DNA from 3 places in the Cupriavidus sp. F041 genome. Region 1 is predicted to be linked to each of the others. Evidence: predicted binding sites of a transcription regulator. Region 1 holds the regulator's gene; each other region holds the start of a gene.
The links. The regulator HrcA, encoded in region 1, represses chaperone genes, less so after heat shock. The targets are predictions, from matches to a motif close to TTAGCACTCNNNNNNNNNGAGTGCTAA.
Positions count from the first base shown of each region.

Region 2: a site for HrcA is predicted at 4,800-4,826, ahead of rpoH (RNA polymerase sigma factor RpoH). Genes of this name have one in related genera too.
Region 3: a site for HrcA is predicted at 3,777-3,803, ahead of groES (co-chaperone GroES). Genes of this name have one in related genera too.

Region 1 is NZ_JBVASY010000002.1:990,298-1,000,768, reverse strand. Features, by position in the region: gene ACZY0R_RS21710 (malonic semialdehyde reductase) at 1-539, opposite strand, end outside; gene ACZY0R_RS21705 (DMT family transporter) at 624-1,568, opposite strand; gene ACZY0R_RS21700 (DUF1841 family protein) at 1,706-2,137, shown strand; gene ACZY0R_RS21695 (phospholipase A) at 2,275-3,588, shown strand; gene ACZY0R_RS21690 (thioredoxin family protein) at 3,622-4,062, opposite strand; gene grpE (nucleotide exchange factor GrpE) at 4,152-4,706, opposite strand; gene ACZY0R_RS21680 (hypothetical protein) at 4,982-5,137, shown strand; gene ACZY0R_RS21675 (RNA-binding S4 domain-containing protein) at 5,182-5,577, opposite strand; gene hemH (ferrochelatase) at 5,611-6,726, opposite strand; gene hrcA (heat-inducible transcriptional repressor HrcA) at 6,839-7,876, opposite strand; gene ACZY0R_RS21660 (NAD kinase) at 7,991-8,908, shown strand; gene recN (DNA repair protein RecN) at 8,990-10,471, shown strand, end outside.
Region 2 is NZ_JBVASY010000002.1:72,376-82,846, reverse strand. Features, by position in the region: gene ACZY0R_RS17390 (CmpA/NrtA family ABC transporter substrate-binding protein) at 1-668, shown strand, start outside; gene ntrB (nitrate ABC transporter permease) at 869-1,696, shown strand; gene ACZY0R_RS17380 (ABC transporter ATP-binding protein) at 1,731-2,534, shown strand; gene ybiB (DNA-binding protein YbiB) at 2,649-3,659, shown strand; gene ACZY0R_RS17370 (pirin family protein) at 3,677-4,552, opposite strand; gene rpoH (RNA polymerase sigma factor RpoH) at 4,944-5,840, shown strand; gene ACZY0R_RS17360 (SCO family protein) at 5,954-6,583, opposite strand; gene ACZY0R_RS17355 (heme o synthase) at 6,732-7,667, opposite strand; gene ACZY0R_RS17350 (COX15/CtaA family protein) at 7,664-8,767, opposite strand; gene ACZY0R_RS17345 (SCO family protein) at 8,775-9,431, opposite strand; gene ACZY0R_RS17340 (SURF1 family protein) at 9,564-10,307, opposite strand; gene ACZY0R_RS17335 (twin transmembrane helix small protein) at 10,392-10,471, shown strand, end outside.
Region 3 is NZ_JBVASY010000002.1:586,820-597,290, forward strand. Features, by position in the region: gene ACZY0R_RS19780 (hypothetical protein) at 1-130, shown strand, start outside; gene ACZY0R_RS19785 (cupin domain-containing protein) at 191-541, shown strand; gene ACZY0R_RS19790 (YeeE/YedE thiosulfate transporter family protein) at 600-1,586, shown strand; gene ACZY0R_RS19795 (BufA1 family periplasmic bufferin-type metallophore) at 1,636-1,923, shown strand; gene ACZY0R_RS19800 (adenylate/guanylate cyclase domain-containing protein) at 2,223-3,350, shown strand; gene groES (co-chaperone GroES) at 3,896-4,186, shown strand; gene groL (chaperonin GroEL) at 4,227-5,870, shown strand; gene ACZY0R_RS19815 (pilus assembly protein TadG-related protein) at 6,303-7,550, shown strand; gene ACZY0R_RS19820 (TadE/TadG family type IV pilus assembly protein) at 7,560-8,051, shown strand; gene ACZY0R_RS19825 (TadE/TadG family type IV pilus assembly protein) at 8,044-8,493, shown strand; gene ACZY0R_RS19830 (metallophosphoesterase) at 8,586-9,374, opposite strand; gene ACZY0R_RS19835 (hypothetical protein) at 9,630-10,049, opposite strand; gene ACZY0R_RS19840 (type II secretion system F family protein) at 10,341-10,471, opposite strand, start outside.

The sequences.
Region 1 (10,471 bases):
AACAGCTTGTCGGCCTCGCCATAACCCAGGTTCACCAGGAAATTGACCGACCACTTGCCATCGGGGAAGAACGCCGCATTGAGCTTCGCGGCATCAAAGCCGGCCATCGGACCGCAATCCAGGCCGAGGGCACGCGCGGCCAGGATGAAATAGCCGCCTTGCAGCGAGCTGTTCATCAGCGCATCACGGGCAATCTTCTCCGGCTGGCCGGCATACCACGAGCGGGCATCGGCGTGCGGGAACAGCTTGGGCAACTGGTCATGGAAGTCGTTATCGAAAGCGACGATCGCGGTAACCGGCGCCGAGCGCGTCTTCTCGACGTTGCCGGCGGAAACGCATTCGACCAGGCGTGCCTTCTCGGCGGCGCTCTTCACGAAGACGATGCGTGCCGGCGAACCGTTTGCCGCGGTCGGGCCAAACTTCATCGCGTCATAGATCTGATGGAGCGCGGCATCGTCCACCTTGCGGTCTTGCCACACATTGTGGGTGCGGGCTTCGGTGAACAGCTGGGCGATAGCGGCCTGATCGATCGATTTCATGCGTTCGGTTCCTGAACAAGAAGTGAGAGCCGGATTGTATCGAAATCGCCGCACTCCTCCCCCCAAGCGATTTGAGCAAGGGGTTCAATTCTGTTGCACAACCTGGCCGCCGGCACCCTTGCGCGTCAGCCACAACACACCCGCCAGGATCAGCCCGCCGCCTAGCGCCTGCGTCAGCCCGACGTGCTCCCCCAGCAGAAGTGCAGCCAGCACCACCGTCACCACGGGTTCCAGCGTGGACAGCATCGAGGCCCGCGCCGCGCCGAGCCGCTGCAGGCCAGCGAAAAAGGTCAGGATGGCCAGGACGGTCGACAACAGTGCGATCGCCAGCAACGCCAGCCAGCCCGCGAAGCTCTGTGGGAACTGTGGCGGCACGCCCGCCCCGGTACGCACCAGGCCCACCACGACATAAACCGCGGCCGAGGCGCTGCACACCACGGTAGTGGTCGCCAGCGGGTTGACACCCGCCGTAACGCGCGCGCCCACGATAATGTAGACCGAGTAGATCGCGGCCGAGGCCAGGCCCAGCGCAATGCCGAGCGCCGAGCCCTGGCCGCCGCCCACGGTCAGCCCCGCCCCGACCGAGCACAGCACAAGCGCGATCACGGACGCCGTACTCAGGCGCTCCTTGAGGAAAACGGCGGCGAGGATGGTGACAAAGAGCGGATACAGGTAAAGCAGCAAGGCCACCAGGCTGGCCTGGGCATGGTTGAGCGCGGTAAAGAAGCAGAACGACTGCCCGACATAGCCAATGCCGCCCATGGCGGCTAGCGCGAGTACCTTGCGCCAGCCCGGCAGGCCAACCCCGCGCAGGCGCATCGCCATCGCCAGCGCGCCGGCTGCCAGCACGAAGCGCACCGCAAGCAAGCCGTAGACGTCAGTGCCGGCCTCGTAGGCAAAGCGCGCGAAAATCGCCATGGCACCAAAGGCGCTGGCCGACAGGGCGATCAGCAATACGCCGGCGAATTGCTCGCGGGCGTTGTGGACGGGCTGGTGGCCAGCGGTGGCGGAAGATCGGGAAGCAGGCATGGCGGTGCGCGGACAAGGACAAGCCCGGCGGCGCCGGGCAACGCCGCATTCTAGTAGCTGGCGGTCCGATTCGGGCAGCGCTCTGGCGGGCGAACTGCGCTGCAGCAGCGGGAGAGCTCGTTTACAATACCGGCATCATGTTCAATCCCTCCCGCGAAGAAGTCCGCCGTTTTTTCTGCGAAGCATGGCAAAAGCAGCGCGCAGGCAATGTCCTGACGCCACTCGAAGTCATTGCAGTCGACTGGATCGGCGAGCACCCCGAGTATCACAGCCTGCTCACCGACACGGAAGGCGCGCTGACCCAGGATTACACGCCTGAAGGCGGCCAGACGAATCCCTTCCTGCACCTGGCCATGCACCTGTCCATCTCCGAGCAGGTTTCCATCGACCAGCCTCCTGGCATCCGCCGGGCCTACGAGTCCCTGGCCCAGCGCCTGGATTCGCCCCACGAGGCGCAGCACCAGGTGATGGAGTGCCTGGGCGAAATGCTCTGGCAGGCACAACGCACCGGCATGCCGCCCGACGGCGAGCAATACATCGCATCGATCCAGCGCCGCGCCAGCCGCTGAGGCACACGACCTCACGCATCCGGGCTGCGTACAAATGATCACAAAGTTGTGATGCGGAGCATGATAGGCTTTACCGCGTCGCAATATCACGCAGCGCATGCATCACTTTTCCCGGTGAATGCGGCGTCCAGATCTCAATGCCACCTAGTACCTCCAAACCGGAGGCGGGTGCCGGCGCGCCCATCCGGCGCCTCCCCGGCGCGAGGCCCGCTCTCCTGCTGGCTATCGCCATCGCGGCCGGCTGGCCTTTGTCCAGCCACGCCGCCATCGCCTTGCTGCAACCGCCAAAGGTGGTCGATGGCACCAAGCCACTGACCCTGACCTTGCTACTGAGCGCCAATAGCGCCAACCGCAGTTTCCTCGTGCCCGAAACCCTTGAGGTCATGGCTTCTGCCGACCTGCAGGCGCCTGTGCGGCTTGGCATGCGGCGCGTCACCGCAGGCCCGTCGACCCTCAAACTGCGCAAGGGGGAGTACCGCACCATCGAATATGGCGCGGAACTGCCACCCAACTTGCGCGGCCTGGTGCGGCTGGATCCGGTTGACATCGATGCCGCCCCGGTTCTCGTCACGCTCAATCGCGCGCCGCGCGCGGATGATCCGCCTGCGGCCCAGGTCGCGAGTACACCGCCAGCGGGAACCGCACCGGAGCCAAGCGCCGGTGGCGCTAGCCCCGTGGTCCCGGTAGTTCCGGTGGCTTCTGCCAGCCAGGCAGCGCCGGTCCAGCCGGACCTCCGCGACCAGGGACGGCTCACCTTCAATGACCCGATGTATTTCATCCTGGGTGCGCACGACGGCGCCAATGCGAAGTTCCAGTTCAGCTTCAAGTTCCGCATCTACCAGGGCGAGAACCCGGCTTCGCGCGGCCTGCTTGAAAACCTGTACTTCGGCTACACGCAGTTTTCGCTGTGGGATCTGTCCGGCGATTCGCGCCCCTTCCGCGACACTAACTATCGGCCAAGCCTGTTCTATTACCTCTCGGACACTGGCGTGCACAACCGCGCCATCAGCCGGCTCTCGCTGGCAACGGGCGTGGAGCACGAGTCGAATGGCCGTGATGGCGGCCAGTCGCGCAGCATCAATACCGTGTTCGTAAAACCCACTTTCTACCTGGGCGACCTGACCAACTGGCACTGGAGCATCTCGCCCAAGCTGTATTACTACGTCGAGAAGAACGACAACCCGGACATCGCCAGCTACCGTGGCTTCATGGATCTGAAGCTGGCCTACGGCAAGCCCGACTCATGGGAATTTGCCGCCACCCTGCGCAAGGGCACGCAGAAGTACTACGGCAGCGTCGACGCGGCGGTGACTTACCCGCTGGCACGCCTGATCCCGGGCACGGCGGGGTATCTGATGGCCGGCTACTTTGTCGGCTATGGTGAGAGCTTGCTGGACTACAACCGCAAGCTGCCGTGGCAATTCCGGCTAGGGTACGCACTGTCGCGCTGAGCTGGCCGCCGTCCGCAACGGCCCAGGTCGCGTTCAGCCCGCCAGCGGCTTGCCGCTGGCCTTCAGGCGGGCGTTGGCTACGGCCGCTGCAAACTGGCCTTGCCCGTGCCAGCCGGTGGCCCGCCCCAGCTTCTTGCCTTTGTGGAAGAACATGAACACGGGAATGCCATGCAGGCCGAAGCGCTTGCCTAACTCGGGATGCGCATAGACGTTGGCGTGCAGCCAGTGCAGTTCGAGGGCACGCACCGGCTCGGGATTGGCCAGCATGGCTTTCTTCGCCATCTCGCAGTTAAAACAGTCCACGCCCCAGAAAAATACACAAACGAGCGCGTCGCCGGCAACGGCAATGGCGGCATCAATGTCGTCACTCGCTACTTCGCGCATGCCAAACGCATCGAACGCGCGGTGATCCAGGTGCGCCGCCGCGTCGGCAGCGGCGCCAAGTGCGGCGGCATTGTCTGGCTTGATGGACATAGGCTTCTCCTGCAATGAAAAACGCCCGGGCCAGCGGCACCGGGCGTTGCTTGTGCCGGCCAAATGGGCGGACAGCCGAGGCGTTGCGCTTACTTGGGCGCCGCCACCGTTACCAGTGCCGGACGCAGTACGCGGTCTGCGATCATGTAGCCACGCTGCAGTACCGTGACCACGGTATTGGGTTCCTGCGGCGCGGGCACCATGGAAATGGCCTGGTGGCGGTGCGGGTCGAATTTCTCGCCGACCGGATTCAGTTCGACGATCTTGCCCTTCTCGAAGGCGCTAAGGAGCTGGCGCGCTGTCAGCTCGACCCCTTCGCGCAGCTTGGCGATATCGCCTGAGCCATCGGCCAGCGCGGCCTGCAGGCTGTCCATCACGGGCAGCAGGTAATCGGCGAAGCTTTCGATGGCGAATTTATGCGCCTTGGTGACATCATCCTGGGCGCGGCGGCGGATGTTCTCGCCCTCGGCAGTTGCCCGCAGGAACATGTCATAGTGCTCCTTGGCCTTGGCTTCAAGCGCGGCCAGCTGGGCCGCCACGTCGCCAGCGGCGTTCTCGGCCTGGCCGGCCGGGGCGGTGTTCAGCTCCTCGCTGGCGGGCGTGAGCGGCGGCGTGGTGGGTGGCGTCTGCTTCTGTTCTTCCATGTCGATCCGTATCAATACAAGGACGCGGCCTGCCTGGTCGCAGGCCGCCGGGTGGTCAATCGGCAAATGTAGCCTGCAGTTGGTGGCAAGCGTCTGTTTTTCAAGGGCGCACCGGGATGGTGCAGTGAAACACAAGGTTACAAAGAGAGGTGCGTGAAAATAGGGGCCATATTGCTTTGCAGCAGCGCACACCCTAAGATGAAAAGGTATAAAAATGACAAAAATAACGGGGTCGAAGATGCATCACACGTCGGGCCACTCTCGAAAGGTTAGCCATGCATAAGCTGCCTGTTCTGACGGTCTTCCTACTCGCCGCATTATCGGTGATGACAGCCTTTATCTGCCTTTCCGGCGCGTTCACGCCGCGAGACACCGAGTACGGCAGCGGCAAGGCGGTTTTCAAGCACTACATCATCCCCTACGTTCGCTGACCCAGCCAGGTGAGTCCGGGCGACCGCCCGCGCGGCTGCCCTCCTCACCCCCTGACTCCATCGATCTGTCGCCGGTCGCGCTTGGTCGGTCGGCCCTGCAAGCGCGACGCCGGTTCATCGTTGAGCCGCCTGTTCTCCGCGTCTTGGCGCCGGCGCGCCTCGCTGGCCTCGGTTTCCGCATAGAGGGTCTGGGCGACGGTTGCCGGACCGCGGGCTCCCGCAACGCCCTTTACCACCACTTCCCAGCGTTGCTGGTGCGCCTCCAGTACGACCGTGTCGCCCGGCTTGACCTCGCGCGAATTCTTGCAGGCCTGACCATTGACCTGGACCTTGCCTCGCTCCACCGCCTCGGCCGCCAGCGAGCGCGTCTTGAAGAATCGCGCGCACCACAGCCATTTATCGATGCGCAGGCGGGCATCGGCCTCAAAAGATACGTTCATGCATTCACCTCCATGCCGTTGCTCCCGCGCCGCTCATGCCGCCGCACCGCGGGTCTGGGCTTGTGTGCGCCGGGCTTCCAGTTCATGCGGATGGGGCATCCGCAGCGGCCAGCCTTGCAGGTGCTGCAATCCGATCTCCGCGAGCCCGGCGATCCAGCTTTCCGCATCATTGAGGCAAGGAATGTAGTGGAATACCTTGCCGCCAGCCACCTGGAACGCGGACCGCCCTTCCATGGCGATCTCTTCGAGCGTTTCGAGGCAGTCCGCCGGGAAGCCGGGACAAAACACGTCGACCCGGCCGGTACCGACCTTGCCTAGCTCTTGCAGGGTAGGCGCGGTATAGGGCTGCAGCCACTCCGCCTTGCCGAAGCGCGACTGGAACGTGACCTGGTACTGCCCGGGCTGCAAACCCAGCGCCTCGCCCAGCAGGCGCCCGGTCTTCAGGCATTCGCAGTGGTAGGGATCGCCCAGTTCCAGCGTCCTGCGCGGCACCCCGTGAAACGACAGGATCAGCTTGTCGCCACGCGCGAAATCCGGTGTGCCGTGTTGCGCCCAGTATGCCCCGACCTGCTGGTGCAAGGCCGCAATGTACGCCGGATGGTCGTGAAAATGCTTGACCAGCCGCAACTCCGGCTGGTTTCGCCACGCCTTGAGCACACGAAACGCCTCGTCGAAGGCGGTCGCGGTGGTGGTGCCTGAGTATTGCGGGTACAGGGGCAGCAGCAGGATGCGCTCGGTCCCCTGGCGCCGCAGCGCCTCCAGCACCGACCCGATCGAGGGGTTGCCATAACGCATGGCGCACGCCACGGTAACTTCGTGGCCATGCTGGTTGAGCAGTAATTGCAAGGCATGGGCCTGGCGCTCGGTGTGCACCAGCAGCGGCGACCCCGTCATATGAGCTTCGCGCAGCCAGATCGATTCGTACTTCATCGCCGACGCGCGCGAGCGCAGCGGCAGGATGAGGCCGTACAGGATCGGCAGCCACGCGGCGCGGGGAATCTCCACGACGCGCGGATCCGACAGGAACTGCTTGAGGTAGCTGCCGACCGCTTTAGGCGTCGGCGCATCGGGTGTGCCGAGGTTGATCAGCAGGATCGCCGTGCGCGGCGCCTGGCCATGCTGATAGGCCGGCTCGGGAGTAAACGTCATGTAATTTCCGGTGTGGCGGAGCGGCGCGGGCACAGGGCGCGCGGCCGCCAGGTCTCGCCGAGCTTACAGGATGAACGGAACAGGCAGTCTGTGAGACCGGACCAGGACGACACTAGTTCTGGCTGAGCGCGCTGGACAACAGGCGCGCAGTGATGTCGACGATCGGGATCACCCGCTCGTAGGCCATGCGGGTCGGCCCGATCACCCCGAGCGTGCCGACGATCTGGCCGTCGACTTCGTAGGGCGCGGTAATGACCGCCATGTCTTCCAGCGGCACCAGCTTGCTCTCGCCGCCGATGAAGATCTGCACGCCCTGGGCGTGGCTGGAGACATCGAGCAGCTTGAGCAGGCCGGTCTTGTGCTCGAACACGTCGAACAGCTTGCGCAGTTTTTCCATGCTGGAGGAAAGATCCTCCACTTCGAGCAACTTGCGCTCGCCCGAGATAAAGACGTGATCGTCCTCTTCCTCGGCCATGGCGTTGCTGCCCGCCTCCACCGCGGCCTGCATCAGCTGCGACATATCCATGCGCAGCGCCTGCAGTTCGCCGCGCAGGTGGTCGCGCACGTTGTCGAAGCTCATGCCGGCAAAGTGCGAGTTGATGAAATTGGCCGCCTCGACCAGTTGCGACGGGGTATATGGCAGTTCGGTCTGGATGATGCGGTTCTGCACATCGCCCTCCGGCGTGACGATGATCAGCAGGATGCGCTTGTCCGAGAGCCGCATGAATTCCACTTGGCGGAACGCCTGGGCGCGGCGCGGGGTCATCACCACGCCGGCGAACTGAGACAGGTTGGACAAGGTATGAGCCGCCGAGGTGATCATCCGCTGCGGCCCAAGCTGCTGGCCGCGCAACTGGCCCTGGATCTTGCCGGTCAGTTCAGCCAGGTTAAGCGCGCCATCCAGCGGCTGGGCGGTCAGCATGGTGTCGACGAACAAGCGATAACCCCGCGGCGTCGGAATGCGCCCGGCCGAGGTATGCGGGCTGGCAATAAACCCCATCTCCTCCAGATCCGACATCACATTGCGGATGGTGGCAGGGGACAGATCGAGCCCGGAGTACTTCGACAAGGTCCGTGAGCCCACGGGTTGTCCCTCGGCGATATAGCGCTCGATCAGGGTTTTGAGAAGCGTTTTTGCACGTTCATCCATGATGTTCCCGATTTTACGCAAGTTTACCCCGTTCGGGCGGCTCATCCGTGTTCCGGCCCGGCCGCAGGTGCCCATCTGCTGACAATGGTCGCGGCGGTATGGTCTAATCCCGGCATGTCTTCGCTCCCCACGCCCGGCGCCGCGCGCGCGCCCTTTCGCACCGTCGCCCTGATCGGCAGGTACGCCACTGCCGGCATCGAGGGCCCGCTGGAGGATCTGGCCGCCTGCATCCTCCGGAACGGCCAGGATGTCGTGTTCGAGCGCGAAACCGCGATGGCTACCGGGCTGACCGACTATCCGGCGCTGGCGCCGGACGAGATCGGCAAGCATGCCGATGTGGCGGTTGTGCTCGGCGGCGACGGTACCTTGCTGGGCCTGGCGCGCCAGCTGGCCGGCTACCCGGTGCCGCTGATCGGCGTGAACCACGGGCGCCTCGGCTTCATGACCGACATCCCGTTGGAAGACGTGCATTCGGTGCTGCCCGACATGCTTGCAGGCCGCTACGAGTCGGAGACCCGCATGCTGCTGGAGTCGCAGGTGGTACGCGACGACGGCGTGATCTTTTCCGCGCTGGCCTTCAATGACGTCGTGGTCAACCGTTCCGGCATCTCCGGCATGGTCGAACTGGCGGTCTCCGTGGACGGGCACTTCATGTACAACCAGCGCTCGGACGGCCTGATCGTCTCGACGCCGACCGGCTCGACCGCCTATGCGCTGTCGGCGGGCGGCCCGATCCTGCACCCCACCCTGTCGGGGCTGGTGCTGGTGCCGATTGCCCCGCATGCATTGTCCAACCGCCCGATCGTCCTGCCGCATGACGCCGAAGTCTCGATCGAGGTGGCCACGGCGCGCGACGCGAGCGTCAACTTCGACATGCAGTCGCTGACCTCGTTGCTGCCGGGCGACCGCATTGTGGTTCGCCGGTCGGCCAAGACCGTCAACCTGCTGCATCCGATCGGCTACAACTATTACGCCACGCTGCGCAAGAAGCTGCACTGGCACGAGTACCCGAGCGAAGACAACCGGCTCTGAGCCGCGCCGATCCTGACCGATCCGGCCCAGATCCGCCGCCCCCAAACCGAATCCGCCCCTGACCCCGACCCATCGCCCACGATGCTGCGCAGCCTGTCCATCCGCGATTTCGTCATCGTCGATACGCTCGACCTCGACTTCTCCCCGGGCTTCACCGTCTTCACCGGCGAGACCGGCGCCGGCAAGTCGATCCTGATCGATGCGCTGGCCCTGGTGCTGGGTGAGCGCGCCGACGCCGGCGTGGTCCGCGAAGGCGCCGCCCGGACCAGCATCAGCGCCACCTTCGCCACCCCCGCCGGGCTCGATGAATGGCTGGCCGAACACGACCTCACCGGCGACGATGGCACCGTGCTGCTGCGCCGGACCGTCGACGCCAGCGGGCGCAGCAAGGCCTTTATCAATGGCGCCGCCGCCACGCTGGGCCAGTTGCGCGACATCGGCGACCGCCTGGTCGACATCCACGGCCAGCATGCCCACCAGTTGCTGCTGCGCCCGGACGCCCAGCGCCTGCTGCTGGATGCCCATGCCGGCCTTACCGCCCAGGCGGGCGCCGTAGCCGAGGCCTGGCGCTCGTGGCGTGCCTGCGTGCGCCAGCGCGAAACCATCGAGCACCGCTCGCGCGAGATGCAGCTTGAGCGCGAACGGCTCGAATGGCAGGTCGGCGAACTCGAGAAGCTGGCGCCGCAACCTGGCGAGTGGGAAGACATCCAGGCCGAATACAACCGGCTGTCGCACGCCGCGGGGCTGATCGAGGGCAGCCGCGCCGCGCTGGAAGCGCTGTCCGAGGCCGATGGCTCGGTACTGTCGGCACTCAACAGCGTGGTGCAGCGCCTGCGGCAGCTGGCGGGCGTCGATCCCGGCCTGGGCGACGTGCTGGCGGCGCTGGACCCGGCCCTGGTGCAGGTCGAGGAAGCCGCTCACTCGCTCAACCGCTATGTCGACCGGCTCGATCTCGACCCCGAACGCCTGCAACTGGTGGAAGCGCGCATGCAGGCTCTGCACACCACCGCGCGCAAGTACCGGCTGCCGCCTGAGCAACTGCCCGACGAACTGATGGCCCGCCGCCAGCAGCTCGACGACCTCCAGTCCGCCCAGGACCTGAACAAGGCGATGGCGCGCGAGGCCGCGGCCCGAGCCGCTTACCTGACCATCGCCCAGCACCTCGGCGCCGCCCGCAAGGTGGCGGCCGAAAGTCTGTCGGCCGCCGTCACGGACGCCATGCAAGGCCTGTCCATGGCGGGCGGCAGCTTCGCGGTGGCGCTGCACCCGCTCGACGAAGGGCAAAGCCACGGCCTGGAACAAGTCGAGTTCCTGGTGGCCGGCCATGCCGGCGTCAGCGCGCGTCCCCTCGCCAAGGTGGCCTCGGGCGGCGAACTCGCCCGTATCAGCCTGGCGATCTCCGTCATCACCAGTGAGGCCGCGCCTACCCCGACCCTGATCTTCGACGAGGTCGACACAGGCATCGGCGGTGCGGTGGCCGAAGTGGTAGGCCGCCGGCTGCAGGAGCTTGGCCGAGCCCGCCAGGTGCTGTGCGTGACCCACCTGCCGCAAGTCGCCGCCCAG
Region 2 (10,471 bases), 920 kb from region 1:
CCGTGCCGCCGCCGCAGATGGTGGCCAATATGCGCGTGGGCAACATGGACGGATTCTGCGTGGGCGAGCCCTGGGGCGCGCGCGCAATCGCCGACAAGATCGGCTTTACCGCCGAGACCACGCAGGCGATCTGGAAGGATCACCCCGAAAAGACGCTGGGCACCACCGCCGAGTTCGTGCAGAAGTACCCCAATACGGCCCGCGCCATGGTTGCCGCCGTGCTGGAGGCATCGAAGTACATCGACGCCTCGGCCTCCAACCGCCGCAAGACCGCGGAAACGATTGCCGCCAAGTCCTATGTCAACACGGATATGGACATCATCCTGGACCGCATGCTTGGCCGCTACAGCAATGGCCTGGGCAAGACGTGGGACGATCCGGACTCGATGAAGTTCTACCAGGACGGCAGCACCAATTATCCCTTCCTCTCCGACGGCATGTGGTTCCTCACGCAGCACAAGCGCTGGGGCTTGCTCAAGGACCACCCCGACTACCTGGCGGTGGCGAAGAAGGTCAACCGCATCGACGTCTACAAGCAAGCTGCCGCGGCCGCGCAGGTGCCAGTACCCAAGAGCGACTTCCGCACCGCGAAGCTGCTGGACGGCGTGGTGTGGGACGCCAGCAAGGACCCGAAGGCCTACGCCGACGGCTTCAAGATCAAGGCCTGAGCGCCGGGCGATATCGCGTGATATCGCGCCGGCCTCACCGTTCGACTGCCGAGTGATTCCAATTTGATTGCCGCTTGAACGCCGGCGTGGCGACACGCCGGCCCCTGAAGGAGCCTGACGTGAATGCACTTGCCCAGCCGGCCACCCATGCCGGCACCCAAGCCGCGCCCGCCGACAGCGGCACCAACGCCGGTCTCGCCGTGCCTGGCGACCAGCAGGCCCATGAACGCGCCCGGCGCAGCGCGGCGCGGCGCGATGCCTTCGCGGCCATCGTGCTGAAGCTGATGCCGCCTGCTGCCGGCTTTGCGCTGTTCCTGCTGGTCTGGCACGGTATTGCCACGATGATCCCAGCCATCCCCACGCCGGCCGCTACCTGGCATGCCGCCGTGCCCTTGTTCGCCGACCCCTTCTACCGCAACAGCCCCAATGACCAGGGCATCGGCTGGAACGTGCTGGCGTCGCTGGCACGGGTCGCGGCAGGCTTCGGGCTGGCGGCGCTGATCGGCATCCCGGCCGGCTTCGCGCTGGGCCGCTTCGCCTTTCTCAACGCCATGATGGCGCCCATCATCAGCCTGCTGCGCCCGGTCTCGCCGCTGGCGTGGCTGCCAATCGGGCTGCTGCTGTTCAAGTCTGCCAACCCGGCGGCGATCTGGGCCATCTTCATCTGCTCGATCTGGCCAATGGTGATCAACACCGCGGTGGGCGTGACGCGCGTGCCGCAGGATTACCTGAATGTCGCGCGCGTGCTCGACCTGTCGGAATGGAAGGTGTTCACGCGCGTGCTGCTGCCGGCCGTCCTGCCTTACATGCTGACCGGCGTGCGGCTGTCGATCGGCACGGCCTGGCTGGTGATCGTGGCCGCGGAGATGCTGACCGGTGGCACCGGCATCGGCTTCTGGCTGTGGGACGAGTGGAACAACCTGAAGGTGGAGCACATCGTCATCGCGATCTTCATCATCGGCGTGGTCGGGCTGCTGCTCGAATACGCATTGCTGAGCCTGGCGAAGCGTTTCAGCTATGGCAACTAAGACGGCTACCGCGCGCAGCGCCAAGGAGAACCTCATGGAAAAGTTCGTCCGTATCGAAAACGTCGGGCAGATCTTCAAGACCAAGAAGGGGCCGTTCGTCGCCCTGCGCGATGTCAACCTGACCATCGCCAGCGGCGAGTTCATCACGCTGATCGGCCACTCCGGCTGCGGCAAGTCCACCTTGCTCAACCTGCTGGCCGGACTGGACCGTCCCAGCGCCGGCGCGCTGATCTGCGCCGAGCGCGAGATCGCCGGGCCCGGCCCGGATCGGGCGGTGGTGTTCCAGAACCACTCGCTGCTGCCCTGGCTGACCTGCTTCGAAAACGTCTACCTTGGCGTGGAACGCGTGTTCGGCGGCAGCGAAAGCAAGGCGCAACTGAAGGCGCGCACCCACAACACGCTGGCCATGGTCGGGCTCACCCATGCCGAATCCAAGTATCCGCAGGAAATCTCGGGCGGCATGAAGCAGCGCGTGGGCATCGCGCGGGCGCTCGCGATGGAGCCCAAGGTGCTGCTGATGGACGAGCCCTTCGGCGCGCTGGATGCGCTCACCCGCGCGCACTTGCAGGACGAACTGATCAAGATCGTAGCCAAGACCCGCAGCACGGTGGTGATGGTGACCCATGATGTGGACGAAGCTGTGCTGCTGGCCGACCGCATCGTCATGATGACCAACGGCCCGGCTGCCACGATTGGCGAAGTGCTGAAGGTGGACCTGCCACGGCCGCGCGAGCGCATGGCGCTGGCCGACGACAAGAACTATCACGCGTGCCGGACCGCGGTGCTGGACTTTCTGTATCGCAAGCAGCGCAATCCGGCGCTGAAGGAAGCCGCCTGAGCAGACGCCGGCAAGCGGGCGCGGCGGCATGGCAGGCCGGCATTGGCCAATGCGATGGGCACGGCTCGTCCGCTCCGCTATCATGAACCTCAAACCACACTGCCCCAGCCCGCCATGACCACCACGCCTGCCACGCCCGCCGCCCCGACTTTCGCTGCCGCGAAGTACATCAAGGAAATCGGCCGGGGCGTCAACGGCGCCCGCGCGCTGCCGCGCGAGGACGCGCAGGCCTTGTTCGATGCCATGCTGGCCGGCCGCGTGGCCGATATCGAACTGGGCGCGGTGCTGATGGCCTATCGCATCAAGGGCGAAGCCCCGCACGAGCTGGCCGGCATGCTCGATGCCGCGCACGCGCACTGCCTGCCGCTTGCCGCGCCGCCGGACCGCATCGTTGTGACCATCCCAAGCTATAACGGCGCGCGCAAGCAGCCCAACCTGGTACCGCTGCTGGCCCTGCTGCTGGCGCGCGAAGGCATTCCCGTGCTGGTGCACGGCAGCCGCCAGTTCAACGGGCGCGTGACCAGCCTATCGCTGTTCGAGGCGCTGGGCATCGCGCCGTGCAGTTCCGTGGCGCAGGCCGAAGCCCAGCTTCGCAGCAAGGACAGCCAGCCGGGCCCGCTGGCGGTGCTGCCGATCGACGTGCTGTCGCCGGCGCTGGCCGCCATGCTCGACAGGCGCATGCAGATCGGCTTGCGCAACTCCGCGCACACGGTGGTCAAGATGCTCCAGCCGGTGGGCACCCACTCCCCGGCGGAGGCGCTGCGCCTGTACAGCTACACCCATCCCGAGTACCGCGAAACGCTGACCGACTACTTCTCGCGCGAACCCGCCAATGTGCTGCTGGCGCGCGGCACCGAAGGCGAGGTGGTGGCCGATGCGCGGCGCAGCAGCCGCATCGACTGGCTGCACGACGGACATCAGCGCACACTGGTCGATCCCACCGCGGGCTCCATCACCGAAGTGCCGGAATTGCCACCTGGTAGCGACGTGGGCCAGACTGCGGCCTGGATCCGCCTCGTGCTGGACGGCAAGGCATCCGTCCCGGCTCCAATCGCTACGCAGATCGAGGCGATCCGCGACTGCCTGCAACAGGGAACGCGCGTGACCTGGGCCAGCCCGGTCTGAGGCAGGCCCTGGCGCTTTCAGCGCTTGCGCTGCGGCAACGGGATGCGATCGTCCTCGCCAGGCACGCGCGGGAACTGGTCATCCTCCCAGCGCTGGGAGGCCGCCTCGATCGCTTCCTTGCTGCTGGCGACGAAATTCCAGAAGATAAATCGGTGCCCGTCGGTCGGATCGCCGCCCAGCAGCATCACGCGCGAAGGGGCCTGCGCCGTCAGCGTCACCGGCACGCCCGGCACCAACACCGCCAAATGGCGTTCCGGCAGTATTTCGCCATCCAGCGCAACGCTGCCGTCCACCGGATAGATGCCACGTTCGGCATGCTCCGGCGGAATCTCCAGGCTGGCACCCGCATCCAGCTCGATGGCCACATAGAGCGTGCGGCTGAACACCTTCACGGGAGCCTCCGCGCCAAAGGCATCTCCGGCGATCACCGTCATCCGCACCCCGGGGCGCTCCAGCTTGGGCAGCGTTGCGGCGGGGTGATGATGGAAGGACGGTTCGACGTTTTCGAACTCCTTTGGCAACGCCACCCAGGTCTGTATGCCATGCAGGCGCGGCCCGGCATCGCGGGCGGCCTGCGGCGAGCGTTCCGAGTGCGCGATGCCCTTTCCCGCCGTCATCCAGTTCACGTCGCCCGGCCTGATCACCTGCTTGCTGCCAAGGCTGTCGTGGTGAAGGATCTCGCCTTCGAACAGGTAAGTGACGGTCGCCAGCCCGATATGTGGATGCGGACGCACGTCGGCACCTTCCCCCGGAGGCATCGCCACTGGTCCCATATGGTCGAAGAAGATAAACGGCCCGACGGTCTGCGTTGCCGCCGCGGGTAGCAGCCGGCTGACGGCAAAGTCGCCAAGGTCACGCGTATGTGGCTTGAGCAAGTGTTCGATAGCAGACATGAATTCTCCCCGTTTCGGTCGATGCTGGCGGTTAGCGCAAATGAAAAGAGTGTAGCCGCTGTAGAAACACTGCATCTCATTTGGCGATAGAACCGAAGGGCGCGTGTTCCCTCTAATCCATGTCGGATCGTTCGAGGGCTCGCCTGAGATAGTGGCCGCGCCACATCACGCAAAGCCCCGCGCAGAAAACGCTATGCAAAAACAGATTTCGATTACCAGGAACTATCAACCCTATAACTACTCCAACTTAGCAGTCCCCCGGCTTGAGTGCTAATATGTGTTGCAATGCAGTGCGTAGCCCCCCATGGGTTGGCGTACGCGGGCAACCCACCCGCCGGATGCAAAAGGAGCAATCAGAGTGAACGCGGTCCTATCTGCTGACCAAACCCAAATGACCAACCGTCTGCCCACGGTGCCCCAAGGTACCGGCACGTTTGCGCTGACGCTTCCCGGAACGCTGGGAAATCTGGACAGCTATATCCAGGCTGTCCACCGTATTCCCCTGCTCACCCCCGAGGAAGAGCAGCGGCTCGCGCGCGAGCTGCGCGAGCATGACTCCGTTGATGCGGCGCGCCGCATGGTGCTGTCGCACCTGCGCCTGGTAGTGTCCATCGCCCGCCAGTACCTTGGCTACGGCCTGCCCCATGCGGACCTGATCCAGGAAGGCAATATCGGCCTGATGAAGGCCGTGAAGCGCTTCGACCCGGACCAGGGCGTGCGCCTGGTGTCGTATGCGATGCACTGGATCAAGGCCGAGATCCACGAATACGTGCTGAAGAACTGGCGCATGGTCAAGGTGGCTACCACCAAGGCCCAGCGCAAGCTGTTCTTCAACCTGCGCAGCCACAAGCAGGGTGCCCATACCTTCACCCCGGAACAGATCGACGCGGTTGCGCGCGAGCTGAACGTCAAGCCGGAAGAAGTGATGGAGATGGAAACCCGCCTGTCTGGTGGCGACCTGGCACTCGAAGGCCAGATCGACGACGGCGAAGAGGAATTCGCTCCCATCGCCTACCTGGCTGACAACCACAACGAACCCACCCGCGTGATCGAGGCCCAGCGCCACGACCGCATGCAGGTGCAAGGCCTGGAGGAAGCGCTGTCCAAGCTCGACGAACGCAGCCGCCGCATCATCGAAGCGCGCTGGCTGCAGGTCAACGACGACGGGTCCGGCGGCTCCACGCTGCACGAACTGGCTGACGAATTCGGCGTCTCCGCTGAACGTATCCGCCAGATCGAAACCGCGGCGATGAAGAAGATGAAGGGAGCGCTGCAGGCATTTGCCTGAGGCGCGCCGGGCGGCGGCGGGCATTTCACCCCCGCTCTTTCCCGAAAGCAACAGGGCCGGTCTCGCGACCGGCCCTGTTTCATTTTGTCTGCCGGTTACACCGGCCGCGCCCCTCAGGAAGCAAGCAGTTGCTTGATGTCGTGCGCAATTGGCTCCGGTCCCTGGCCGTGGCGAATGAACAGCCGCAGCTTCCCGCTAGGGTCGAACACATAGCTGCCCGCCGAGTGGTCCATGGTGTAGTTGGACGGCGATGTACCTGGCACCTTGGCGTAGAACACCTTGAAGTCCTTGGCGACCTTCTGCAGCGCGGCGTCGTTGGCCGGGCGCATGCCCAGGAAGCGCGGATCGAAGGCCGGCACGTATTGCGCCAGCAGCGCCTGCGTATCGCGTTCGGGGTCGACCGTGACAAAGAGCACCTGCACCTTGTCGGCATCCGGCCCCAATTGCTCCATGACCGCCTTCAACTCAGCCATGGTGGTCGGGCACACATCGGGACAATGCGTATAGCCGAAGAACATCACCACCGCCTTGCCCTTGAAGTCCGCGATCGAGCGCACCTTGCCGTTGTGATCGGTGAGGACGAAATCCTTGCCGAATTCACTGCCGCCGGTGATATCTACGTTCTTGAAAGACGCGCGCTGCTGGCCGCATGCAGCAAGCAGCAGCGAGCACAACGCCAGCAGGCACAACCGGCGGAAGGTGGCGAAGGTGGGCAGGAAGCCAGGAGGGAAGCGGTTCAGCATGCGGGTTCGGGTGGTTTGGCGAGCCATGACCGTCCGGCAATCGGCCGGACGCGGCAAGGTCACATTAACAGATGTGATGCAGTATCGCCGATTGGGGCCGCCGCGCGCTCAGGCCGCGACAAGATGTCGCAAGCCGCCGTCCGGCCGCTCAGCCTTGCGGCAGGAACTTGAAGTAGTGATCGACCAGCAGCGCGGCGAACAGGAGCGAGAGGTAAAGGATCGAGAAGCGGAAAGTCCGCTGCGCCAGTGCGTCGGAATAGTTGCGGTACATCTTCCAGGAGTACGCGAGGAAACCGCCCCCCAGGATCAGCGCCGCCGCCAGGTAAATGTAACCGCACATCCCGTACACGAAAGGCAGCAGCGTGGCCGCGATCATGATCAGCGTGTACAGCAGGATGTGCAGCAGCGTGAAGCGCTCGCCATGCGTTACCGGCAGCATCGGCAAGCCGGACTTGGCGTAGTCGGCGCGGCGATACAGGGCCAGGGCCCAGAAGTGCGGCGGGGTCCACGTGAAGATGATCAGCACCAGGAACCAGGCTTCGGCCGGCAGTTCGCCAGCGACAGCCGCCCAGCCAAGCGCCGGCGGCATGGCGCCGGACAGGCCGCCGATCACGATATTCTGCGGCGTGGCCGGCTTGAGCAGGATCGTGTACACCACGGCATAGCCAACGAAGGTGGCAACCGTCAGCCACATGGTCAGATCGTTGGTATAAACGTGCAGCAGCCACATCCCCGCGCCGCCCAGCACCGCCGAGAACACCAGGGTCTGGATGGTTGTGATCTCGCCGGTGGCGGAGGGGCGCCATGCGGTGCGGCGCATCAGCGCGTCGACCTTTTGCTCCACCAGGCAGTTGATGGCGAAAGCGGCGCCCGCCAGCAGCCAGATACCGGCGGCGCCCCCGATCAGCACCGGCCAGGGCACCATGCCCGGCGTGGCCAGGAACATGCCGATGATGGCGCAGAAGACGGCAAGCTGCGTCACACGGGGCTTGGTAAGGGCGGCGTATTGGCGGACCAGGTGGCGAACCCGTCCGAAGGGATGTGTGTGGGTAGCAGTAACCACTGGGGAGTTCTTGTCTTTCATGTGGCGCGCGCGGCAGCCGGCACGTCCGTAGCGATGTTCGCGGACCGGGCCGCGAGCCCTATATTGTAATTGAGACGAACCAATAGCAGCAGCAAGAGCGCCGCGCCGCCGTTATGCGCCACCGCGGCGCCCAGCGGCCAGTCGAACACGATGTTCGAAAGGCCGGTGGCCAGTTGCAGCGCGAGCACGCCCAGCAGCCAGCCGGCGCTGCGCGCCAGGCCGCCAAAGCGGCGCGCCTGCAGGCCGAACCAGGCCAGGAAAGCCAGCACGACGAAGGCAAAACCACGATGCACCCAGTGGATGGCCACCAGGGCGGAGTGCGGAATGTAATCGCCGTCGGCGGTCATGCCGAGCTGGCGCCACAGGGTGAAGCCGTGGCGGAAGTCCATGTCCGGCACCAGTTGGCCGTTGCACAGCGGGAAGTCGGTGCAGGCCAGCACCGCGTAATTGGTGCTCACCCAGCCGCCCAGGAAGATCTGGATGACCAGCAGCGCCAGCGCAATGCGTGCCGGCCAGCGCAGCGCGCCCGCTTGCGGCGCGATCGCCAGCGGCGGGTCGCTGCGCGAACCCAGCCAGATCAATGCCGCGAGCAGGCCCATGCCCAACATCAGGTGCGTGACAACGATGATGGGCTGGAGCTTGAGCGTCACCGTAAAGGCCCCAAACGCGCCCTGCACGCACACCAGCAACAGCACGCCGGTGGCGAACCAGGGCGACCGCCTGAGTTCGCGCCGCTTGACCCAGGCCAGCACCATCAGCGTGATGATCAGCACGCCGACCGCCATGGCGAAGTAGCGGTGGATCATCTCGATCCACGCCTTGGTGATGGTCACGGGCCCGCTCGGCAGGGCGGTCTCGGCGGCGCGGATATGCTCCTGCGCGGCATGCGGATTGGAGTGGCCGTAGCAGCCCGGCCAGTCCGGGCAGCCAAGGCCGGAATCGGTCAGCCGCGTGAAACTGCCGAACATGATCAGGTCCAGCGTCAGAAAGGCGGTGATCCACACCAGCTTGCGGTACTTGCTGCGATCCCCTTTGACCAGCACGTAGCTGAGCGGGAACAGCGCGATCAGGACGCCGATGATGGCGAGTTGGAGCAGCATGCGCGCCTCACCCGATGCGAGAGTACTTGAGCAGCTTCTTCAGGTCGGAGCTCATTTTCTTGGGGTCCGGGTCCTTGGGAAAGCGCATCATCAGGTTGCCCAGCGGATCGACCAGGAACAGCGTGTCCTCGATCCGCCCGCCTTGCTCCGCCGGCAGCCATTTCTGCATGGTTTCGCGATTGGCGCGCAGGAAGCGCACACCAGCATAGGGCTCGTTGTAGGCGGCCGACAGGCGCTGATCGATCGGGCCATCGTCGCTGATCAGCCATACCGGCACGATGCGCTCGCGGTCCTGCCCCTGCCCCGCACGGATCTGGCGGATGGTGAACAGCTTCTTGGCGCAAGCCTCGTCGCAGGCAGCGCCATCGGCCGTGACCAGCAGCCACTTGCCCTTGAAGCTATCCAGCGGCACGGTCTCGGCCCGCTCGTTGCCGATCTGCATCGCCGGCATCGGGCGCTGCGGCTCGACCAGCGTGCCATAGTTGGTGGAGCCGCCCGCCGGCCTGAACACGTAATAAGTGAGGTAAGAGGCAATCACAGGCGAAGCGCACACCAGCAGCAGCAACAGCATCTGGATGCGCCCGCGGCGGGTGCGGGCGTCGATGCGCGAATCTTGCGGCGCGGCGCGGGCGGCCTGGGCGGAAGCGGGATCTGGCTGTTGCATAGTGTTTCGTCTGTCTGTCGTTAGGGACGGCTGCGGTCATCTGACCGTGCCGTTCCCGCTGTGGTTCGCTGGTGGTTGCGCCGGCAATCCTGTCGCGTGCTGGTATGTGCCGTCTGCCGCCGTAACTGTCTCTCAAGCCGCCATGCGGGCGGCACGCCGCCAGCTCAACGCCACCAGCAGCACCAGCGTCAGCGCCGCCAGGCCGAACCACTGGAAGGCGTAGCCATAGTGGCGGTCGGCGCCAGTATCCGCTGGTGCCCAATCGCGCGCCAGCCCGTCGCCGTTATCGCTGCGCTGCTCAAGCACGAAGGGCTGCAGCGGCACGCCGAGTTCTTTCGCGAATGCAGCGAGATACACATTTTGTCGGATCTTCTGCCCGGCCTCCGCACTGGCGCCCTGGCCCAGGCTGAATACCCTGGGTACCGCGGCCAGCGCGGTGCCATCGAGTTCCACGTCGCCCTCGGCGGTCGGGAATGGCGCGATGCGCGTACGGTCCTGCGCATCGCGCGGCAGCCAGCCACGCAGCACCAGCACTGCCGGCGCGCCGGGATCGTTCGCCACGACGCGCAGTGGCGTCAGCACCATGAATCCGGCACGGCTGTCGGTGCCGTTGCCATGTGGGCGATTGTCCAGCAAAACGGTATGCGCCGCATCGAAGCGGCCGCGCACATGCACCCGGCGCTCCGCTACCTGCCCTTCGACCGGGGCACTGCCCACGAGCAGGGGCGGCTGCGCAGCCAGCGCCTCCAGCCGCGCAGCCCGCGCCAGCTTCTCATGGGCGCGGTCAAGCTGCCAGTTGCCGAGCGCGCAAGTGACGGCAATCACCACCAGCGCGGCGATGGTGGGTACCGGGCTCAGCGCGCGCCAAAGCTTCACGGGCGGCTCCCGAGTGCTTCCTCGAGGGCGGCGATGCGATAATGGCACATTATCTCTAGCCGACCCCGTACTTGCGGGCCCTCCATGCGCATTGTCATCATCATCGCGTTCATCCTCATCATCGGCAGCTTGGCCTCGGCGCTATTCTTCATGATGCGCGACCG
Region 3 (10,471 bases), 400 kb from region 1:
GCCTGGCCATTCCCAACCCAAGGAGATCATCATGAAGGTCCAGCACCAGTATCAACGCGCTGCGTGGCAGCGTGCCGCCGCCGGGGGCATGCTCGTTGTCGCACTGTCGCTCACGGCGTTTGCCGTGTAGGCGGGCGAGTGCCCCGGTGGCCAGAGAGTCGCCGACGGCCAGGGCCAAAAGCCCGGCCCCATGGCTCCCAAGGATGTAAGCGATGCCGTCCGCGCTTCGACCGACCTGTCGAAGGAGCCGGTGGCCTTGCCGGGGCGGCTGCTTCGCCTGCGCCAGTTGGACGTCAAGCCGGGCGGGATCGTGCCATGGCATAGCCATAACAACCGGCCTGCGATCATCTACATCGTCTCCGGGGAGATTGTCGAGTACGCCAGCAACTGCGCGGTACCGATCGTTCACAAGGCGGGCGAAGCAACCACCGAGAGGAACGGCACGTCGCATTGGTGGAAGAACGAAAGCAGTGCGCCGGTCGTGCTGCTGTCTTCGGACCTGTTTCCGGTAGAAACCAAGTCGGATGCGCACATGATGTAGTTAGTGCACTGATGCCCTCCGACATTCACCTGCTCTGGTGCGCTGGAGTGATCCGATCATGAACGCCATGCTGCTCAGCCTTGCTTATGGCATTGCCTTCCTCTGTGCCGGCGTGATGGGATTCGCCATCCAGCGCGGGGGCACCTGCACGGTGGCGGCGATGAACGAAATCATCGATACGCGCGGTTTCAGCCGGCTGCTCGCCATGATCGAGGCATCGGTCTGGGTCTGTGGCGGACTGCTGGTCGCGCAAGTGCTCGATCTGCTGCCCATCATGCCGGGCGGGTACCGCGCCGATAGCGTGACAGTGGCCGGAGGTGCCTTGCTGGGGTTGGGCGCGCTGATCAACGGCGCCTGCGTTTTCGGTGCGATCGCGCGCCTGGGCTCCGGGCAATGGGCCTACCTTGCGACGCCGCTCGGCTTCTATGCCGGCTGCCTGGGCTTCGCCGCTTGGTGGCCGTCACCCGCGTACCGGGCGCTGGAGACTGGCTCACCGGTATTGCGTGCGTCTTCAGGGGTTGCTGCGCTATTCGTCCTGTTTGTTGCCTGGCGGGTGATTCGCCCGTTCCTGCCTGGGCGCTCGGCCGGGGCTGTGGCGGGGCTGGCCACCCGCATCTGGCAACCGCATACCGCGACCACGGTGATCGGCATCACTTTCCTGCTCATGATGTTGCTGGCAGGTGCGTGGTCATACACGGACGTGCTTGCCGAGTTGGCCCGGGGGATGGCCAGTGGCATCGTTCCGCGCGGCGTGTTGGGGCTGGCATTGCTCGGCGGGGCTATGTTGGGCGGCATGACGTCGGGCGGCCTCCGCGCTACCTCGGTGTCGCTCGGGCAGATGGCCCGGTGCTTCCTGGGCGGTGCCATGATGGGGTGGGGCAGCCTGCTGATTCCCGGCGGCAATGACGGTCTCCTGCTGGTGGGGATGCCGCTGCTCTGGCCTTATGCGTGGCTGGCGTTCGCGGCAATGTGCCTTGCCATCGGCGGCGGCCTGCTAATCCGGCGCCTGCTGGGCGAACCGGCTACCCGAGGCGATGGCGGGTGACGCCAATCCAGCCGGCAGCCGTATGTGCAACACAGCTAAGGGAGGCCGTATGGGCCACAAGGCGGGAAACGCAACGGTCGTCTGCACCGTGATCGGTGCGGTGCTGATTGCGATCCAGCAGAACACGCACCTGCTGCCGGGGTCGAGGGGGGCTTTTGCCCTCGACAGGGAGCGCTGCTTTGGCGTGGTGCGTGCGGGAAGGAACGATTGCGGCACCGCGACGCATGCCTGCACCGGCCAGGCGCGCCGGGATGCGGCGGGCGCCGAATGGCTCATGTTGCCGGCTGGCACGTGCGTGAAGATTTCCGGCGGCGAGTTGAAGCCGGTTGCATTGTGAGGCGCGCCCAGGCGCAGCGCTCAGTGGCGGCCCGGCGCCCACTTGCAGCACGCGTGAGGAGCGCGATGGCTACGTATGGGCAACGGATGGCGGCGTGGCTTGGTACGGGCCGCAAAGGCATGCAGTTTCCGCCGCGAGTGCGGCTGGAACTGGAGCGCGAGCAATGTCACAGCGAGCTGCTTGTGACATCCGTTCAGCTCCTGATCGCGGCGCTGCTTGCCTTTCTTTACGTTGGTACGCCAGCGGGATTCTCGCCGGATGCGCCAATCCGGGCAGTGCCCCTGGGCTTGACGTCGTTCGTGGTGCTGGCGCTGGTCCGACTCTATCTTGCCGTGACGGGGCAACTCGCCCGCTGGATGGTGGGGCTTACCGTCGTTGCGGAAATGGCGGTGCTGATCTTCGTCATCTGGGCCTACCATCTCCAGTATGAGCAGCCTCCCCAGATCTTTTTGAAGAGCACGGAGTTTGCGTACATCTTCATCCTGATTGCCCTGCGTGCCTTGCGTTTCGAACCTGCCTGGGTGGCGCTGTCCGGGTTGACGGCGGCACTGGGCTGGCTGGTACTGCTGCACTACGCGCTGGCGCATGCAACCGGGAACCCCGTTACCTGGGACTATGTGACGTCCCTGCGTTCAAGCCAGATCCACTACGGCGGCGAGTTTGACAGGCTGCTCTCGATCACGATGGTCACGGCGGTACTGGCCCTTGCGCTGGCACGCGCCCGCAGCTTTGTCGTGAAATCGCTGAGAGGGCAGCAAGCCGTTGCGGACCTGTCGCTGTTCTTCGATGACTCCGTCGCGCATCGCATCACGGATTCGGAGTCGGCCGTGATGGCCGGTCACGGCGAACTGCGCGAGGCAGCCATCCTGTTTCTGGATATGCGAGGCTTTACCCGAGCATCTTCCATGCTGACCCCGGCCGAGCTGATCAGGCTGCTCGGCGAGTACCAGGGCTTGCTGGTGCCGATCGTCAAGGCGTACCACGGCAGCATAGACAAATTCATGGGCGACGGGATCCTGGCGAGCTTCGGCGCCGTCAGCCAGGACGAGCATTACGCCGCCAACGCGCTGCGCGCGATCGACGCCATCATGGCGGCGGTGGGCGAGTGGCGCGCACGCCGGCAAGCCCGGGGGCAGATCGCGCCGGATGTCGGGGCAGGTACGGCCAGCGGCCAGGTTCTGTTTGGCATCATCGGCCACGGCACGCGGCTCGAATATACGGTGATTGGCGATGCGGTGAATCTTGCCGCCAAGCTGGAGAAGCAAAACAAAGCCGAGGGCACGCGGGGATTGACCACGCGCAGCATGTACGAACGGGCTCTGGAGCAGGGCTACAAGGGGCAAAAACCGGTACGGTGTGGTCGCGCGATCGGCGGCGTGGTGGCGCCGGTCGATCTGGTTGTGCTGTCCGAGGGGGCCAACTCGTAGAGCGAACTGGGTTTCGCCACAAAAAGCTGGGCTGCGTTCAGCAACCAGCCGAGCCGTGTTGCCAGATCTTCTTGCGATCGCGGTGTCTGGCGATCTCGCGCAGTGAAATCCGAGTGCCCGGATGCCGGCGTCGAGTGCCCTGCATTATGGAGCCTGAATCACTCTTGTCTTCCGCCCGTTCTAGCGTGGGGGTCTAGTTCTATACGTGGGCGAACATCAGTTGCAGATCAACAGGCAGGACCGTGCTTCCTTTCGTATAAGTCCATGTATTTCATAGGAAATCCTGAGAATTTGGCCGCGCCCGTGGCTTGCGGGAGTTCGAAGCCAAGCGGACAAAGTTCAAGGTTGAGTGAATCTCGATAGCCGGAGGAAGGGTAAACACGTATCAAGTCGCTGACTTGAAAACGTAAACCCCCGTCCCTATAATTAGCACTCGTCGGGCATGAGTGCTAACAGGCCTCGTCCGGCGCACCAATTCTGCTGGCCGTTAGTGCTGGCGGCCAATTTTGTGAACCTGAAATCACTTTTTGTACCAAGGAGTCCGTATGAATCTGCGTCCTTTGCACGACCGCGTGATCGTCAAGCGTCTGGACAATGAAACCAAGACCGCTTCCGGCATCGTGATTCCCGACAATGCTGCCGAAAAGCCTGATCAAGGTGAAGTGCTGGCCGTGGGCCCCGGCAAGAAGGATGACAAGGGCGCCTCGATCGCTCTCGACGTCAAGGTGGGTGACCGCGTGCTGTTCGGCAAGTATGCCGGCCAGGCCGTGAAGGTGGATGGCCAGGAACTGCTGGTCATGCGCGAAGAAGACATCATGGCTGTGGTGAACAAGTAATCCACGCGCCCCATTCGTACAGATTTAGGAGATTCAGAACATGGCAGCTAAAGACGTAGTATTCGGCGACGCCGCCCGTGCCAAGATGGTCGAAGGCGTGAACATTCTCGCCAACGCAGTCAAGGTTACCCTGGGCCCGAAGGGTCGTAACGTTGTGCTGGAGCGCAGCTTCGGCGGCCCGACCGTGACCAAGGACGGCGTGTCCGTGGCCAAGGAAATCGAGCTGAAGGACAAGCTGCAGAACATGGGCGCGCAAATGGTCAAGGAAGTGGCTTCCAAGACCAGCGACAACGCCGGTGACGGTACCACTACCGCAACCGTGCTGGCCCAGTCGATCGTGCGCGAAGGCATGAAGTACGTTGCCGCCGGCATGAACCCGATGGACCTGAAGCGCGGCATCGACAAGGCTGTGGTGAACGCGGTTGAAGAGCTGAAGAAGCTGACCAAGACCACCACCACCAGCAAGGAAATCGCCCAGGTTGGCTCGATCTCCGCCAACAGCGACGAAGTGATCGGCAAGCTGATCGCTGAAGCGATGGACAAGGTCGGCAAGGAAGGCGTAATCACGGTTGAAGACGGCAAGTCGCTGGCCGACGAGTTGGAAGTCGTGGAAGGCATGCAGTTCGACCGCGGCTACCTGTCGCCGTACTTCATCAACAACCCGGAAAAGCAAGTTGTCGCCCTGGACAACCCGTTCGTGCTGCTGTTCGACAAGAAGATCTCGAACATCCGCGACCTGCTGCCGGTGCTGGAGCAAGTGGCCAAGTCGGGCCGCCCGCTGCTGATCATCGCTGAAGACGTCGAAGGCGAAGCCCTGGCGACCCTGGTGGTGAACAACATCCGTGGCATCCTGAAGACCGCTGCTGTCAAGGCTCCGGGCTTCGGCGACCGCCGCAAGGCCATGCTGGAAGACATCGCCATCCTGACCGGCGGCGCAGTGATCGCCGAGGAAATCGGCCTGACGCTGGAAAAGGCAACCCTGCAAGAACTGGGTCAAGCCAAGCGCATCGAAATCGGCAAGGAAAACACCATCATCATCGACGGCGCCGGCGACGCAGGCTCGATCGAAGCACGCGTGAAGCAAATCCGTGCCCAGATCGAAGAAGCGACCTCGGACTACGACCGTGAAAAGCTGCAAGAACGCGTGGCCAAGCTGGCCGGCGGTGTTGCAGTGATCAAGGTCGGCGCAGCCACCGAAGTCGAAATGAAGGAAAAGAAGGCGCGCGTGGAAGATGCACTGCACGCAACCCGTGCAGCCGTGGAAGAAGGCATTGTCCCCGGCGGCGGTGTGGCCCTGCTGCGCGCTCGCGCTGCCATCGCCAACCTGACCGGCGACAACGCTGACCAGAACGCCGGCATCAAGATCGTGCTGCGCGCCATGGAAGAGCCGCTGCGCCAGATCGTGCTGAACGCTGGTGAAGAAGCTTCGGTCGTCGTGGCCAAGGTTATCGACGGCAAGGGCAACTACGGCTACAACGCCGCCACCGGCGAGTACGGTGACCTGGTGGAAATGGGCGTGCTGGACCCGACCAAGGTGACCCGCACCGCGCTGCAGAACGCTGCTTCGGTTGCTTCGCTGATGCTGACCACGGATTGCGCCGTGGCAGAACTGCCGAAGGACGAGTCGGCTCCGGCAATGCCGGGCGGCATGGGTGGCATGGGCGGCATGGACGGCATGATGTAAATCTGCCGGCCTGCCAACCTGGCAGCCTGCTTTACCCGCATTACCCGTAGTAACAAAAACCCCCGCTGGCGCGAGCCGGCGGGGGTTTTTGCTTGTGGCGGCGCCTCGTGCCCGAATATCCAGATATGCCTGGCGCATGCCCTGGACTGATTTCCACATCGCGGTAGCCAGCTGCGATCCCTCGATGTTTCAGTGACGAATCATCCCTCCGGGGGATTTCTGTTTGGCGCCGGCAAGACTAAAAATGCAAGTAAGAAACCAGCCGGCAGCGCGCGAGAGCGTGGTGCCCGCGTGGGGCTCCTTGCCGGCAAGGGTAGCAAGCCAGGCGATTGTAGTCCACAGGGAAGCTGGTCCGGATTGTGGCCGTTCCGCCTGATTCTCTGATGCGTGAGAGTCGACTGTCATGTGATTTCAACCAGTGGTCGATGTCCTATGTCCAAATCCAGAACACAGAAAGCACGCGGCGTCATTCTCCCCATGGTCGGCCTGACCCTTGCAGTTCTGCTTGGCATGGCTGGACTGGTTATCGACCTTGGCGGGCTGTTCGTGGCGAAAACCGAGTTGCAGTCGGCTCTAGACAGTTGTGCACTCGCAGCGGCAGAGGAGTTGGACGGCGCGTCCGATGCGCTGGCGCGAGCCGCCAGTGCGGGGATCACTGCGGGAAACGCCAACCGCGTGAGATACCAGAAAGCATCCGCATCCATCGCCTCGTCGGAAATCGCCTTTAGTGACACGCTGACTGGCGCCTTCAGCGCCGGATTCTCGCCAGCAGCCAATGCCCGCTATGCCAAATGCAGCCACACGACAAGCGGCATCGTGGCCTATCTTATCCAACTGATTGGTGGCGCTTCCAGCAATGCGGTAGCCGCAGTGGCCGTGGCGACGCGTTCCCATGCGCAAAGCTCGTGCCCGATCCCCGTTGGTTTGCGGCCCAAGGCTGGAGGCACAGCGCCGGATTACGGCTTCCAGGTTGGCGAATGGGTGACTGTGCTGTACGACGGCACCAAGACCGCAAGCCCGGGAGAGATGGGATGGTACAACCTCGACGGCTCGACGAACGCCAACGAGACCAAGTCGGAGATGAGTGTGGGTTACTGCGGCTCCAGTCTCAACGATAAGGTCGGCACCCCAGGAGCAAAAGTATCCGTTGACGATCAATGGAATGCGCGCTTTGGCATCTACAAGAACAATGGAGATATCAGCACCATGCCCCCGGACTTTACCGGCTACGCTTATACCTCGGCAAACTGGACAAATGCCGTTCCGCAGAACGCATTCAGTGGCACGAAAGCGGCAGGCTCGGATCCCACTGCCGCCAATTTCAAAGCGAAGCGGCTGGCATATGCCAACTATGCGGATAATGGCACCCAGGTCAATGCGGGAGACAATATCACTGGACTGAATATGAAAGGGGGCTACAAGACGCTGGCCACGAATGGGTCGGGCGGTGAGCTCCAGACGTATGGGATGAGCCGCCGCCTCGTATTGGTGCCCGTGATCTCCGCCGCTTCCACAATCCAGGATTTTTCCTGCATGCTGATGCTGCAGCCAATCAGCGGGCCGACCGCTTCGGTCCAGTTTGAATATCTGGGTAACGCGGGCAACCTGAACAGTCCCTGCACAAGCAATGGACTGGCGGGGGGGAGCGCGGGACCCTTGATTCCTGTTCTTGTCCAGTAGGAGCGGATAATGAAGACCCGACAAAAAGGCGTGGCGCTGGTCGAACTCGCCATCACGCTCTCGTTGCTGCTGGCGATCACGTTTGCGATCACCGAGTTCGGCCGCGCAATCTACACTTACAACACCCTGGCCAAGAGCACGCGCGATGCGGCGCGCTACCTGAGTACGCAAGCCGCGGGTAACGCGTCGGCACGGACCACGGCGACGAACCTCGCCGTATACGGCAAGCCTACGATCAGCGGATCGCCAACGCCCCTGGTGTCTGGCCTGACACCCAGCATGGTTTCCATCTGCGACGCTTCCATGTCGGCGTGTACCTCCAATAAATTCCAGGGCAGCAATCCGGCGATCAACACGGTGACAGTCGCGATCACTGGCTATACATTCTCGCCCATACTGGATCTGCTGGGCTTTACCCGCTTCTATACCGGTGGCAATTCATCCATTGCCTCGATCTCCTTCGGGAACATCTCCGTGACTATGAGGCAGTCCTATGAATAGGCGACAAAGCGGCACGACAGCGGTGGAATTCGCCATTTGCGCGGCACTCTTCTTCACCGTGATGTTGGGGATACTGGAATTCGGACGCGTGCTCTACAACTGGAACGCCGTTGCCGAGGCAACACGCTGGGGCGCCAGGCAGGCAGTGGTCTGCAATGCTGGCTCGTCGTCGGTGCTGAGCAAGATGCAGGCGATCATGCCGGGCCTTACTGCCTCGAACGTGTCGGTGGACTGGTACGGACCTGGCGGGACCGTCAGTACAACCTGTGACAGCAGCAACTGTACCGGTGTGGCAGTCAGCGTTACCGGCCTGACGATTTCGCCGGTATCTCCGGTAGCCTGGATTGGCTTCTCAAGCCTGGCGGTGCCTGGCTTCTCGACCTATCTCCCGCGGGAAATCATGGGGCAGGACGCGGGAAGCAGCAGCGTTTGCGGTGCCTAGCCCGTTGCCCTGGGGGCTTTGATGGGCGGCACGGCGTCCTCGCTCGGGGACTGCTTGCGGCACGCTGGTCAGATTGCGATAGGTCGGGGACCTCAGATTTCGACGGTGAAGCACCAGTCGAATGCAGGATTCTCGGGGGCGCAGGTCTTGCGCCGCACGTAGCCGCGAGGGTTACAAACCACGCGCGCGTTGTCCAGGCAGTAATCGAAGCCGGTATGGGTATGGCCGTGGATCCACAGATCGGCTTGCGCCACCAGGTCCGGGCGTCGCGAAATGAATCCGCCTGAAACCAGGTCATGTGAGAAGCGGGGGTCCAGGCTGCCGAGATCGGGAGCGTGGTGGGTGACGACCACTGTCTTTCCCGCAAAGGGCTCGGCCAGCTGCGCGCCCAGCCAGGCACTGGCAGACTGATGACGCTCCAGGGCGTCGGCCGGGGTGAAGTGGCGCCGCCGGCCGTCAGTACCGGTGATCTCGATCAGACGATGATCCAGCATGGCGCCGGCGCAGGCAAGCATCGAATCGTCGCGTCGGTCGATGCCAAACAGCGTGTAATCAGTCCACCAAGTGATGCCGATCACGCGTACGCGTTCGCCCCCGGGGCTGCCAAAATCTGCGGTGGCGCCGTTCAGCAAGTGAACATGCGGCGCTTCGCGTGCGGCCTGGGCCATCTCCGTATCGACCTGCTCGAAGGCGCTTTCGTAGTATTCGTGATTGCCGGGCACATAAACCACCGGATCGCTGAACGTGCGCGCAGCCCAGTCTATGCCGGCGCGGCCATTGGCGATGTCGCCCGCCAGCACCACCAGATCGGCCGGGCAGGCCGGAATGACGTCGGGCAGGTCATGTTCGAGATGCAGATCGCTGAGGATGCGGATTCTCATGGGAACTCCAGGCCGCCGGACATGGTTGCCGCGAGCAGATGCCTAGCGATTCTTCAGAAAAGCCAGCGTCCGGTCAAGAGCCAGGGCGCCAGGCGGCCCTGCCTGAGCGCACTCAGGCAACACGGCTGCCCAGTCGTAACCGGGAGGGCCGGGCGGCAAGGCAGGCACTGGCCGTGCCCGCTGATGCCGCAGGCCAGAGCCGGGGGCACCTTGCCAGGATGCCAGGCTTGCAGCCGTGGCGCTTTGCCAGTGCCGTCAGCCGCTGTGCTCGCCAGCCTGCGCGCCCGGTGCCGGATCGCTGTCCTTGCGGGACGCATGCGCCAGCTCTTCACGCAACGCATCGAGTTCCCGGGCCAGGACGAGCCTGACGGTCTTGAGGCGGCGGATCTCATCGTCGCGTCGTCTTAACACCTGCAGTGCCTGTGTCAGGCGCCGTTGTAGATAGGCAAGCTGTTCTTGCTCCTTTCTCTGGGCTTCCAGACCGCATTTGACCAGTGCGCGGATCCGCTCCGCAAGTTCCGGGTAACGATTGTGAATGGTGGAATTGGATAGTGCCGCTTCTTCCGCAACCGCGGCAATGCTGAGTTCCCGATCTGCCGGAATGCGCACCGGCTTGCCCTCTAGGATACGGGTAATCGCAGCTTCTATTTTGCTACTTGTGGCTTTCGTGCCCATTGCTTGACTCCCCCATGCAATTTGTCTGTAGCAACATCGGCGACGCAGCTTCGGATCATGCTGCCTGGCAGTGCGCGGGATTTTATTTCTTGCCTTCCGCCTCGCGCATGAAGCCGTGCCACCAATCGAGACCTCGACCGCAACCTCACACCATCGCGCCTCCTTCCGCAGCGATCCTGGCATGCACGAAAAAAACCCGGGACGCGGCCGGGTAACGGGCTGTGCTCCGGCCGGAGCCGGGCGACATCCCGGGGGTCTGGTTATCCCACGGGTGGCATCGCGCTGCGCACCTCAGCCTCCCTGGCCCGCCATGGTTGGCAGCAGCACGCGGTAGATCTGGATGAATGCTGGTCCAAGCAGAACCAGCAACAGCGTCGGGAAGATCAGGAAGATCAGCGGAAACAGGAGCTTCAGCGCGATTT